Regions from separate parts of the Oleiphilus sp. HI0125 genome, predicted to be linked through region 2. Evidence: predicted binding sites of a transcription regulator. Region 2 holds the regulator's gene; the other holds the start of a gene.
The links. The regulator sigma-54, encoded in region 2, starts transcription at its own class of promoters, with help from an activator protein. The targets are predictions, from matches to a motif close to TGGCACNNNNNTTGCTNT.
Positions count from the first base shown of each region.

Region 1 (5,994 bases), on a different contig from region 2:
CTCTATAAAGCTGGATGTTTTGCACGTAATTGTTTGCTTTCTTCTGCAGCAAGATTTTTGCGTTTGGAAGTTTTGGAATGTTTGTGTCCGGTTTTGCTGGTGTATAGCTTAATTGAGAGCCCGAAATAATAGTTGGTACTTTCATTGCGCTATTTAGAGCGAAGCTTAAAACAGGTGTTAGCATTAAAAGGGCGAATGTAAGCGCTATTTTTTTGATAGAAGGTGCTTGTTTACTAGGCTCCTTTTGCTCTGGGAATAGTTCAAACCGACGAGCGATAAAAAATAGAGGCGCTAACACTATACAGAAGATAATCCAGCCAAAGGTTTCATGATCAGCGACCAAGCTGCTTTCCATGTTTGTTTCATAGGCAATAAGTATCAACAAGAAAATTCGGAGCCAGTTTGAGAATAAGCTCAATGCAATTGCGGTTACTAATAGCTTGATGCTTAGAGCTCTATTAGGTTTTGAATCTAGAATTACATATACGGCGAGCGCGCATGCAATTGTAAAATAACGCAGCCCTGAACACCCATCGGCAATCACTAGCGCCCCATAGGGAAGTGTGATGGTGTTTTCTTCGATAAGAGCGGTAATGCCGATGAGATCGACTAGCCAAGTGACAGTTAAGCTACTTAAGTCGACAAGGGCTTGATTGAGGTAGTCCCAAATCGGTATTGCAAAGTAAATGAATGCGATGGACGGGAAGAGTTTTAAGCCGATATGTAGTCCTAAATAACTGGCAATAGCGAACCATAAAATGATTGGTATTAAAACTTGCTCGAGGATGTTTATATTGGCGCTAGATGTGACTAACCAAACAAGGCTTGATAGTGCTAAACCGATATAGGGTAGGTAGTTTGATAGAGAGCCGTTCTTAAAATTTGGGGGGTCGATTCTATGCAGAGTTTTTGCGCTGAGGTGAATGCTCATGGCGATCACTAAAAGCCCATGAGATAAAGATTCATCGAATTTAAGCCAGCGATCTAAAAGTACTTCTGTTGTTGGGTAAAAAACAAAAAATACAGCTAAAAATAGACTGCTTAGTTGCAGGTAGGTAAAAGTGAGTGTTGGCAAAATCCATCCAGCCATTTAATACGCGTATTTATTCATGGTAGCTGAATGATAAGGGGTTGCAATACCCCTTCTGCTCAAATGCTTTTCATTACTTGTTTTTACTAGTAATGCGCTCTTTAATTAAAGGAATAATGAAAAACAAGGATTGGATATAATGCAAAAAGTAGTGCCAGTAGTAATGGCGGGTGGAAGTGGAACGCGATTATGGCCGCTCTCGCGCAAGCTGTTTCCTAAGCAGTTTTTGCCTTTAATGGGCGAGCAAACCATGTTGCAAGATACTTTATCTCGCTTAGGTTCTGATGCGGCAAACCCAATTGTTGTGTGTAATGACGAACACCGCTTTAATGTGGCTGAACAATTGCGCCAGCAAGGGCAAAAAGCAGCAAACATTATTTTGGAACCGATTGGGCGCAATACTGCGCCTGCTGTTGCACTTTCGTCCTATGCGGCACTTAGTGAAGGTGCGGATCCTATTTTATTGGTGCTTGCGGCTGATCATGTGATTCGTGATGAAAAGGCTTTCCAGAGCGCCGTGCAGCTTGCGACAGCTTCCGCGGAGCTGGGTAAATTAGTGACCTTTGGCATTGTTCCGCGCAGCCCGGAAACAGGTTATGGCTATATCAAAGCATCGACCATTAGTGCTGATGGCACGGGTGATGTCGAGCAGTTTGTCGAAAAACCAGATCTTGAAACGGCGCAATCTTATCTCGCTGATGGCAATTATTTATGGAACAGCGGCATGTTTATGTTCAAGGCTTCTGTGTTTTTAGAAGAACTTGAAAAGTTTCGTCCTGATATTGCGCAAGCCACGAAAGCAGCCTTTGATGGCCGACGCCAAGACTTAGACTTTACTCGTTTGGATGAAGCGAAGTTTGAAGCGTGTCCCGACGAGTCAATCGATTACGCCATTATGGAGAAAACTGAACAAGCCTTGGTTGTTTCTTTAGATGCAGGCTGGAGTGATGTGGGTTCGTGGTCGTCATTATGGGAAGAATCTGAGCAAGACGAGGATGGTAATTCACTTCGTGGTGATGTGCTTGCGTATGAGTCAAAAAATAATCTGTTATTTAGCGACCACAAATTAATTGCAACGGTGGGAGTTGAAAATTTAGTGGTTGTCGATACACCTGATGCCGTTCTTGTGAGCACAAAAGATAAAGTACAAGATGTGAAAAAAGTTGTCGACCGTTTGAAACAAGAAGGACGCTCAGAGGCGACGATTCACCGTGAAGTCATGCGCCCTTGGGGCTTTTATGATTCGATTGATAAGGGAGAGCGCTTTCAAGTGAAGCGTATTACGGTCAATCCGGGTGAGAAATTGTCGCTGCAAATGCATCACCATCGTGCCGAGCATTGGATTGTAGTATCAGGTACTGCTTTGGTGACGATCAATGATGAAACGAAAATGGTCTCTGAAAATCAATCGACTTATATTCCGATCGGCGCAACCCATCGTCTAGAAAATCCAGGTGTATTACCACTAGAAATGATCGAAGTGCAGTCGGGAAGTTATTTGGGTGAAGACGATATTGTGCGCTTTGAAGATACCTACGGAAGAGAGTGAGTTCGCTTCTTCAGGGAGGCTGGGCTCTTTAAGCAAAAAAGGACACCAATTGGTGTCCTTTTTAGATTCTGGATCAAGTCCAGAATGACTGACTATTAAGCTTTACGACGACGCGCGAAACCTAAACCAGCAAGGCCTAAGCCCATAAGAGCAAGAGTGCCTGGCTCTGGAACGTGGTGACCAACAGTGATGTCGTCGATGCCCCAACCGTCAGAGTAGTTGTATGAGTTGCAACCGTTTGGATCGTCACACTTATCAAAGTAAAGAGACGCGCCTGTGATAGCCATGTCGCTGATGATAGTTGTGTAGAACAATGAACCGCTCGGGAATGAAGTATTTACTTGGTATTCTTCAGTAGAACCGTCTTCATAAGTAAGCTTGATGCGGCCGCCTTGGTCGTTGATGTCTGCCAAGTAGAAGCCGATCGCATTGTATGAATCGTCTGCATCGATGTTCCAAACAACGTTTGTTGCGTCGTTGCTGTCTAACCAGAAGTCAGTTGCATCGCTCGCTAGAACTTCACGACCATATTCGCCAGTACGAGAGCTTTCGATTTTAAGGTTACCGTTGTTAGTGTTTGAGCCTGCTTGACCCGCACCTGTTAGTGTAAAATCGCCAACCGCAGTGCTTAGTGTTGTTGCTGAGTCAATCCATTTTTCGTGCTGGCTGCCGGTGAATACTGCGTTGCTAGTATCCCAGCCGTCGAAGCTTTCAGTGTCTGACGCAACTAATGTGCCTAAGAATGCTGATTCAACACCAGAAAGGTAAGCAGCATCGCCAGCTGAAACGCTGATGATTGCAGCTGACTGAGCCGAAGCTGCAGCAACTGTAAGTGCCAAACCTGTCATTACGCTTTTTAGTTTCATTGTAATGCTCCATTTATCTTTATAAGCGTGATAATTGTTGAAGTGGCAACCGGCTGTCTGTTTCATCCTTAGTAACAGACCCTTGGCTTTCCGTCCCAATCTCGCAATTGGTTTGGCGTACTTCGTTGTGTTTACCAGATAGTTTTCTGATGACAAAAAAATTCTGCAATTAATACGCCAAAAACATTAAAGGCTTGTTAAGTTAGTAGGGTAGAGATTTAGAAAAAATGGAAATTAAGTAAATGTGTAAAAAACACTGACGCTCGAATGTGAACCTGTGAAACAGTTCCGTGATGGGGTAAGAGGAATGAAAAGTTTCCGCTAGTCTTACTTATAAGTGTAATATTGCGGTCATATTCTAGCTCGCAATTTAGAGCTTGGTTTTGGTAACGATTTTTCGTTAAAAACTCACTAAAACTAAGCATGTAGGATAAGCAGGGAAGGCGCGAGCAAAGCGTTAATGACAAAGGGTAAATAATGAAAGTATCAATATTTGGGACAGGGTATGTCGGGCTAGTGACCGGTGCGTGTTTGGCTGACATGGGACACGATGTTATTTGTGTTGATGTCGATGAGAGTAAGGTCGAAAAGCTCAATAACGGTGTTATTCCAATTTACGAGCCTGGTCTTGAAAGCATTGTTAAGAATAATTTTGCTGCGGGTAACTTGAAGTTTACGACAAAAGCGGAAGAGGCCATTGCGTTTGCTAAGTTGCAGTTCATCGCGGTTGGTACTCCTCCTGATGAAGACGGTTCTGCAGATCTGCAGTATGTATTGGCGGTGGCTGAAACGATTGCGACCCATATGCAAGACGAAAAAATAGTGATCGATAAGTCTACCGTACCCGTCGGTACGGGCGATAAAGTGCGTGCGAAAATTGAGGGTGTGCTGGCGGAGCGCGGCGTAGAGATTGATTTTGATGTGGTCTCCAATCCTGAATTCTTGAAAGAAGGCGCTGCAGTAGGTGACTTCATGAAGCCAGATCGTATCGTCATCGGTTGCTCGAAAGAGTCGTCTGAAGCGCCAATGCGTGAGTTGTATGCGCCGTTTAATCGTAACCATGACAAGATTCTGTTCATGGATGTTCGATCTGCTGAACTGACCAAGTATGCGGCTAACGCAATGTTGGCAACCAAAATTAGCTTTATGAATGAAATGGCAAATTTGGCTGAGCGACTTGATGCAGATATTGAAAGCGTGCGTTTAGGGATTGGCTCTGATCCACGCATTGGCTTTCAATTTATTTATCCTGGCGCTGGATATGGTGGTTCATGTTTCCCTAAAGACGTGCAGGCTTTAACACGTATCGCGCGAGATGCTGGATATGATGCAGAGCTTGTTCAGTCTGTAGAGAATGTGAATAACCGCCAGAAGCATCGTTTGTTTGAGAAACTCAGTGCTCATTTTAATGGCGAGCTAGCAGGTAAAACGATTGCAGTTTGGGGCTTGGCTTTTAAACCAGAAACGGATGACATGCGTGAAGCGCCATCGCGTTGTCTGATGGAAGCTTTATGGAATACCGGTGCCAAAGTAGTGGCATATGACCCAGAGGCTCAGGAAGAGTGTTTACGCATTTACGGTGAGCGTGATGACCTGACCCTAGTGACGAATAAAGATGCCGCTCTTGAAAGTGCCGATGCCTTGGTGATTTGTACAGAATGGAAAGCTTTCCGAGCTATGGATTATGAGGCTGTTGTGCAAAAGTTAGCGAATCCTGTGATCGTAGATGGACGAAATCTGTACGATCCTGCTATCGTTAAGAATTATGGCATTACATATTACTCAATCGGCCGCGCATAAAGTCTGATGAGTACCAAAGGTATCTGTTGATCAACGCGTCGAATAGATACCTTTTTTGCGTGTAGATATTCATTGAATGAAGAATAAGGTTGATCATGGAAAGCAAAGGAAGTATTCGACGTCAGGTAAGTAAATTAAAGCTTGTTACCGCAGTGTCTGCCGCGCTCTTTTTGGGAGCTTGTGGTGGCGATGATACGGATACCGAGTTTCAGAATCACTTAGACAGAGCAAAAGCGTATCAGTCTCAAGGACAATACAAGGCAGCGATGATTGAGTATCGCAATGCTGCGAAGAAGTCTGGTGGTAAGCCTGAAGTGATGATCGAATTTGCTGATGCAATGAATGAGGTCGGTAACCATCAAAATGCCCGAAGCTATCTTGAAGCAATTGCTGGCGAGACTTCAGAGTCTTATTTATTGGAGCTTTCCGAAACCTATATTGCGCTGGGTAAATTTCAGTCTGCCTCTTCTACCTTAGAACAACTTAAAGAGCCAACGCGAGAAAAGATGTTGCTCGAGGCTGAGTTACTCTCTAAGAAAGGTGATTTCGACGCAGCTCGCGTTATTTATCAAAAGCTCTTAGCGAATAATCCTCAAGATGGCAGATCGAATGTCGGCATGGCAACGCTTAATGCCTTAGAAGGTCAAATGCCTGCAGCGCTCGTGTTAGTAGAAAAAGTTAGTGCTGAC
Region 1 is NZ_LWGF01001011.1:6,352-12,345, reverse strand. It holds gene xrt (exosortase) at 1-1,090, opposite strand, end outside; gene A3762_RS17295 (mannose-1-phosphate guanylyltransferase/mannose-6-phosphate isomerase) at 1,230-2,639, shown strand; gene A3762_RS27755 (PEP-CTERM sorting domain-containing protein) at 2,735-3,505, opposite strand; cyclic di-GMP riboswitch class I at 3,547-3,632, opposite strand; gene A3762_RS17285 (UDP-glucose/GDP-mannose dehydrogenase family protein) at 3,983-5,305, shown strand; gene A3762_RS17280 (tetratricopeptide repeat protein) at 5,401-5,994, shown strand, end outside.
Region 1: a site for sigma-54 is predicted at 3,668-3,685, ahead of A3762_RS27755 (PEP-CTERM sorting domain-containing protein). Genes of this name have one in related genera too.

Region 2 (5,994 bases):
TACTGCTGCGCTTTGTAGTTTTATAGAGCGCTACGATTTAATTCAGAATATCTTCTTCGTATTGCTTCAAGAACTTGAAAAGCTTTTTGGCTGCGCCGGTATTCTTTTCGTTTTGACGATCTTTATTCGCGTTTCTCACAAGCTGGCGTAATGTCTGTATCTCAACGCTTGGGTGTTTTTCGACGAATTCAGTTAATGCCGCATTACCTTCGTTGATCAGTCTTTCTCTCCAAGCTTCGAGCATATGTAAGCGTTTCGCGTATATATCGCTAGATGTATCGAATCGATCGAGTACTGTCTGAATTGCATCAATGTCTTGGTTGCGCATGACTTTGCCAATGTACTGTAATTGGCGTCTTTTGGCTTCCCGTGACGAGATGCGTTTGTAGGTCGTGATGCCTTCTTCTAATTCTTCTGAGATAGGTACTTGTTCAAGGTGGGAAGCTTTTAATTCACAAAGCTGCTTGCCGATTGCTTGTAACGCTTCCATCTCGCGTTTAATTTGGCTACGACTTTTAATGTCTTCGTCGAAATCTTCGTTGTTGCTATCGAATGGGTCGTGCTGACTCATAAAGTACCTGTGATCAAATTTATGCGTAGGCGATTGAGGCTAGGCCTAAAAAGGAGAGGAAGCCTACAACATCAGTGATAGTAGTCAAGATCACGCCACCTGCGAGTGCTGGATCAATGTCGCGCGATTTCAAAAAGTAGGGGAGTACGGTACCTGCTATAGCGGCTACAACGAGATTAATCATTAAGGCTGATGCGATTACGATTCCGATCGTGATGTCTTTGAACCATAGCATTGCGAGGCCTGAAACCACGGCAGCCCATAATGCGCCGTTAATCATGCTCACAGTGAACTCGCGATTGAGTAGCCACTTTAAGTTGCCACTACTGATTTGACCGACTGCCATACCACGTATCACAAGTGTAAGAGTTTGGCTTCCTGCTATGCCGCCCATACTGGCAACGATTGGCATTAGTACAGCCAGTGCCACGACTTTTTCAATAGTACCCTCAAACATGCCAATCACGGCAGAGGCAATAAAGGCGGTGACTAAGTTTATGCCCAGCCAAACAGCGCGCCTTTTGGTTGTTTGCTTCACCGGTGCGAAGGTGTCTTCATCCTCGTCGAGCCCCGCCATACTCATCAATGAGTGATCAGCATCATCCCTAATGACATCAACCACGTCATCAATGGTGATACGCCCAAGCAATATATTATCGTCGTTCACGACTGGTGCGGTGACCAAGTCCTGACGTTCGAATACATTCGCGACTTCGCTATCTGGCATATTGACGTTGATTGTCGTGATGTCTGTTTCCATGACCTCACGAACCGTAGCACTTGGGCTAGATACCAACATCGTAGTTAGTGGAAGGATACCGACCAAAACACCATTTCGGCTAACAACGAGAAGACTATCTGTCATCTCGGGTAGGCTTCGGTGTCTTCGCAAGTAGCGCAGAACAACGTCCATTGTGATGTCCGCACGGATAGTTACCGTGTCGGTGTTCATCAGGCCACCGGCAGTATCTTCCTCGTAGGCGAGGACTTCCTCGACACGTTCCCGGTCTTGGCTGTCCATGGAGTCTAGGACTTCGCCAATGACAGCTTCAGGTAGGTTCTGCAGTATGTCTGCTAGGTCATCTGTATCGAGATCTTCGGTGGCGTCGATAAGTTCTTGCGCATTTAACTTGCTCAAGAAATAGGCTTGGACGTCTTCGCTTAGGTCTTGAAGAACCTCTCCGCGATAATCATCATCGACGAGCTGCCAAATAATATTACGCTGTTTAGGTGGAGAAGACTCGATGAGGTGAGCGACATCGCTCGTCGATAAGCTCTTATTAATAATGCGAGCTACTTGCTTCAGAGAGCCGGCTTCAATGGCATCCGAAATGGAGCGCCAGTGTTGCTCTGGTGTCTGATTGTTAGAGTAGCTTGCCATGGGAACGCCGAAAGTTTGTTTAAGCTATGAGTATAGCGTATGGCGTGCAGATCGGTTGATTAATTTCTTAAGAAAACAATGGCTTAATAGGATAAGTTATAACGAATTAGAGTTAACTTTCTTCATCAAACCGATTATTGATCAATGTTTTCAAGGCATTCATGGCTTGCTCTTCATCCGCGCCATCAACAGTAATCGTTATCTGGGTGCCCTTGCTGGCTGCAAGCATCATGACAGACATGATGCTTTTTCCGTCAACTTCTCTATCGTCTTTTGTGATGGTAAAACTGCTTTCAAAATGACCGGTGCATTCCACGAATTTGGCTGCTGCTCGGGCATGCAGTCCAAGATCATTGATAATTTCGACAGTTTCGCGAAGCATTCGATTCCCTTTGAAGTCTCAGTGTTTTCTTAGAATTTATTTTATTGGGTTTTCATTGGAGCGGATAGTTCTTTGTGGCGAATCAACACGCTTTTGTGAGATTGCTTAAAGTATGCTCCGATTTTTTCGCATAAATAAACGCTACGATGCTGGCCGCCTGTGCAGCCAATGGCAATTGTCATATAGCTGCGGTTATTTGAGGCGAATTGATCAATCCACTTGTCGAGGAAAGTAATAATTGAAGACTCCATTTCCTCGACTTCTGAATGTGAACTTAAGAAATCTTCAACAGGTTTGTCGAGCCCCGTGAATACGCGTAGAGATGGGTCCCAGTACGGATTAGGGAGGCATCGAACGTCAAAAACATAATCTGCATCGCTAGGCACGCCGTGTTTGAATCCAAACGATTGGAATAGTAGGGCCATTTCTTGTGTAGCTCTGCCTGCTACTCGTAGTTTGATATGGTCACGCAATTCATACAAAGACATGTCGCTTGTATTTATATTGAGGTCAGCCTGCCTGGAAATGGGTTCTAATAAAACGCTCTCTTTGTTGATGGCTTCGCTTAAGGAAATGTCGGGAGAGCTTAAAGGGTGTTTTCTTCGTGTCGCATGAAAGCGCTTTATGAGTGTTTCGCTATCCGCGTCAAGAAAGATAATGTCTGTTTCGATATTCTGATTTTGAAAGGCTTGATAAAAAGCAGGGAAGTTTTCTATGCCGCTTTGTAGGTTGCGGGCATCAATGCTCACGGCAACTTTTGCCAAGCGCTCATCTGTTTGTCTTGCTGATTGTGAGCCAAGCTCTAAGAGCAAACCGACAGGTAGGTTGTCGATGCAGTAATAGCCTAAGTCTTCTAAAACATGGAGGGCAGTACTCTTACCTGAGCCCGATCGGCCACTAATAATTACGAGTTTCATGGTGCCTCCACAGTAAGGCAGTTAGCTTTCAGTCATTAACGTATAAAGCTCAGAATCAGATGATGCAGCACGTAGTTTATTGCAAAAAGAAGAGTCATTAAATCTTTCCGCTATTTGGCTAAGTAACTCTAAATGTTCGCTGCTTGCTTCTTTAGGAACGATCAGAACAAACAGTAGATTAACTGGTTGGTTGTCGATTGCGTCAAACGCGATATCTTGTTCAAGTGTAAATAATGCGCCTATGACTTTTGAGCATCTCAACATTCTGCTGTGAGGGATGGCAATTCCTTGTCCGATTCCAGTGCTACCTAATTTCTCACGGGCAATTAGATTTTCGAATAAATCTTCTTCAGACAGCTCGGGGATTTCTTGTGAAATTGCAGCTGCGATATGCTCTAGTGTTTTTTTCTTGCTAGTGCCCGGGAAACTGACGCGAGTCAGTCCCGGAACAAGAATAGAGCTAATAGTAATTGAACCTTCGTTCATTTTTCTTCCAATACTACGAGTAGCTACACGGCCCCATGCGAGCGCGCAACTTGTTTTTCTTTGTGTTTCAGTATCTGTCGATCAAGCTTGTCTATAAGCTTATCGATAGATGTATACATATCTTCGTCTTCTGCAGTACCGTGAATGTCTGCGCCGCTAATGTGAAGTGTGGCTTCCGCAATTTGTCTTAGCTTTTCCACTGAAAGGGTGACCTGCACATTTGTTATACCGTCCACGTGACGCTCAAGCTTCTCTAGCTTGTCAGTAACGTAGTTTTTCATTGAATCTGTTAGTTCAACGTGGTGACCGGTGATGTTTACTTGCATAAATGTCTCCTTGTTGGTTTTTTGCGGAAGAAATTTCCGCGGATGCTTCTAACAAGTCTTGCGAATATACAGCTTCTTACATTAAACGCTTCCTTTCGTTAGAAGGCGGGATTGACATCGCTTCGCGGTACTTTGCAATAGTACGGCGAGCAACGTTAATGCCTTGATCTTTGAGTAGGTCTGCAATTTTGCTGTCGCTAAGAGGTTTCTTAGGATTTTCAGCAGCAATTAATTTTTTAATGATAGCGCGTATTGCCGTCGATGAGCATTCGCCGCCAGAAGTCGTCCCAACATGGCTTGAGAAGAAGTACTTCAGCTCAAAGATGCCACGCGGTGTGTGCATATACTTTTGCGTTGTTACGCGAGAAATTGTGGATTCATGCATATCAACTGCTTGGGCTATATCATGGAGAATAAGCGGTTTCATTGCTTCTTCACCATAGTCTAAAAAGCCTTGTTGATGTGCAACAATTTTGCTTGCAACTTTGAGCAAAGTCTCGTTTCTGCTTTGGAGGCTTTTTATAAACCACTTAGCTTCTTGAAGTTGGTCCTTCATGAAGTTGTTGTCGTTGCTATTATCTGCACGTTTTATAAAGCCAGCGTAGCTGTTGTTTACGCGAATCTTAGGTGCGATTTCTGGATTGAGCTCTACTTTCCAGCGCCCATTTACCTTTTTCACCACGACGTCGGGAACAACGTATTCTGGTTCCGCTTGAATCACTGACTCGCCTGGGCGAGGGTTTAGCGATTGGATCAAGCGAAGAACTTCTTTCAAATCGTCTTCTTTAAGACGACTTCTTCTGATGAGCTGTGCGTAATCGCGACTACCCAGCAGATTGATATAGTGGCTGACGACAAGCTTGGCTTGCGGTAGCCACTCAGTGTCGGGATCTAGTTGACGTAACTGAAGCATTAGACATTCTTGAAGGTCTTTTGCGCCCACGCCTGCTGGGTCAAAATGTTGAACACGCTTCAGAACTGCGTGAACTTCTTCTAGTTCGACTGGATCTTCATCTTCTTCGTTAAATAGACCTTGATGAATATCTTCAATGGTATTTTGTAGATAGCCTTCCATGTCAATCGCATCAATAATTGTTTCTGCAATTAAACGATCGCGGTCAGAAAATGGTGTTAGATTAAGTTGCCATAGCAGGTGATCATTCAGAGACTCGCTAATTGAATTTCTGCTTTCGAAATCGCTGTCGTTCTCATCTGGCATTGTGCCAGAGCTTGCTGGGCCACTTGTTTGGTAGATGTCTTCCCATGCAGTATCGACAGGTAAATCGGTTGGTATCGAATCGCTAAATTCATCGCGTTCGCTTTCGTGAAGATCTCGTGATGGCTCGACTTCTGAATTTGATACTTCGCTAGATTGTTCATTTTTTGAATTTTGCTCTGACTCGCTATTTGGCGTCTCAGGACTGTCTTCAATCATTTCTAGCATTGGGTTTGATTCCAATGCTTCTTGGATTTCCGCCTGAAGATCTAGAGTCGATAGCTGAAGCAGTTTAATAGCCTGCTGCAGCTGGGGCGTCATTGTAAGACTTTGCCCCATTTTGAGTTGTAGGGATGCCTTCATTACCATCAGTCGGTCATCCTAACTTTTTCAGTGTTTTTGTCATTGTCGAACGAATTCTCTATGTGCTTGTCCAGCACGTAATGTCATATCTTCTATTTTAAGAACTTCCGAGAAGAATTTGAACGAGTTTTTGATGAACTTAGTTAAACCTTTTTTCACTGGTAATTGCACAGGGAATTTGGTTTTAAATTGTAAATTCATCGCCAAGGTAAACCTCGCGCACCTTTTTGTTCTCTAATACTTGCTCAGACGAGCCTGATGCAATGATGTGTCCATTGCCAACAATATAGGCTTGTTCGCAAATGTCTAAGGTCTCTCTCACGTTGTGGTCGGTGATAAGTACGCCAATATC
Region 2 is NZ_LWGF01001510.1:10,803-16,796, forward strand. It holds gene yjgA (ribosome biogenesis factor YjgA) at 38-571, opposite strand; gene mgtE (magnesium transporter) at 591-1,952, opposite strand; gene A3762_RS25365 (HPr family phosphocarrier protein) at 2,065-2,334, opposite strand; gene rapZ (RNase adapter RapZ) at 2,376-3,251, opposite strand; gene ptsN (PTS IIA-like nitrogen regulatory protein PtsN) at 3,273-3,737, opposite strand; gene hpf (ribosome hibernation-promoting factor, HPF/YfiA family) at 3,761-4,063, opposite strand; gene A3762_RS25385 (RNA polymerase factor sigma-54) at 4,140-5,642, opposite strand; partial or broken gene A3762_RS25390 (lipopolysaccharide ABC transporter ATP-binding protein) at 5,827-5,994, opposite strand, start outside.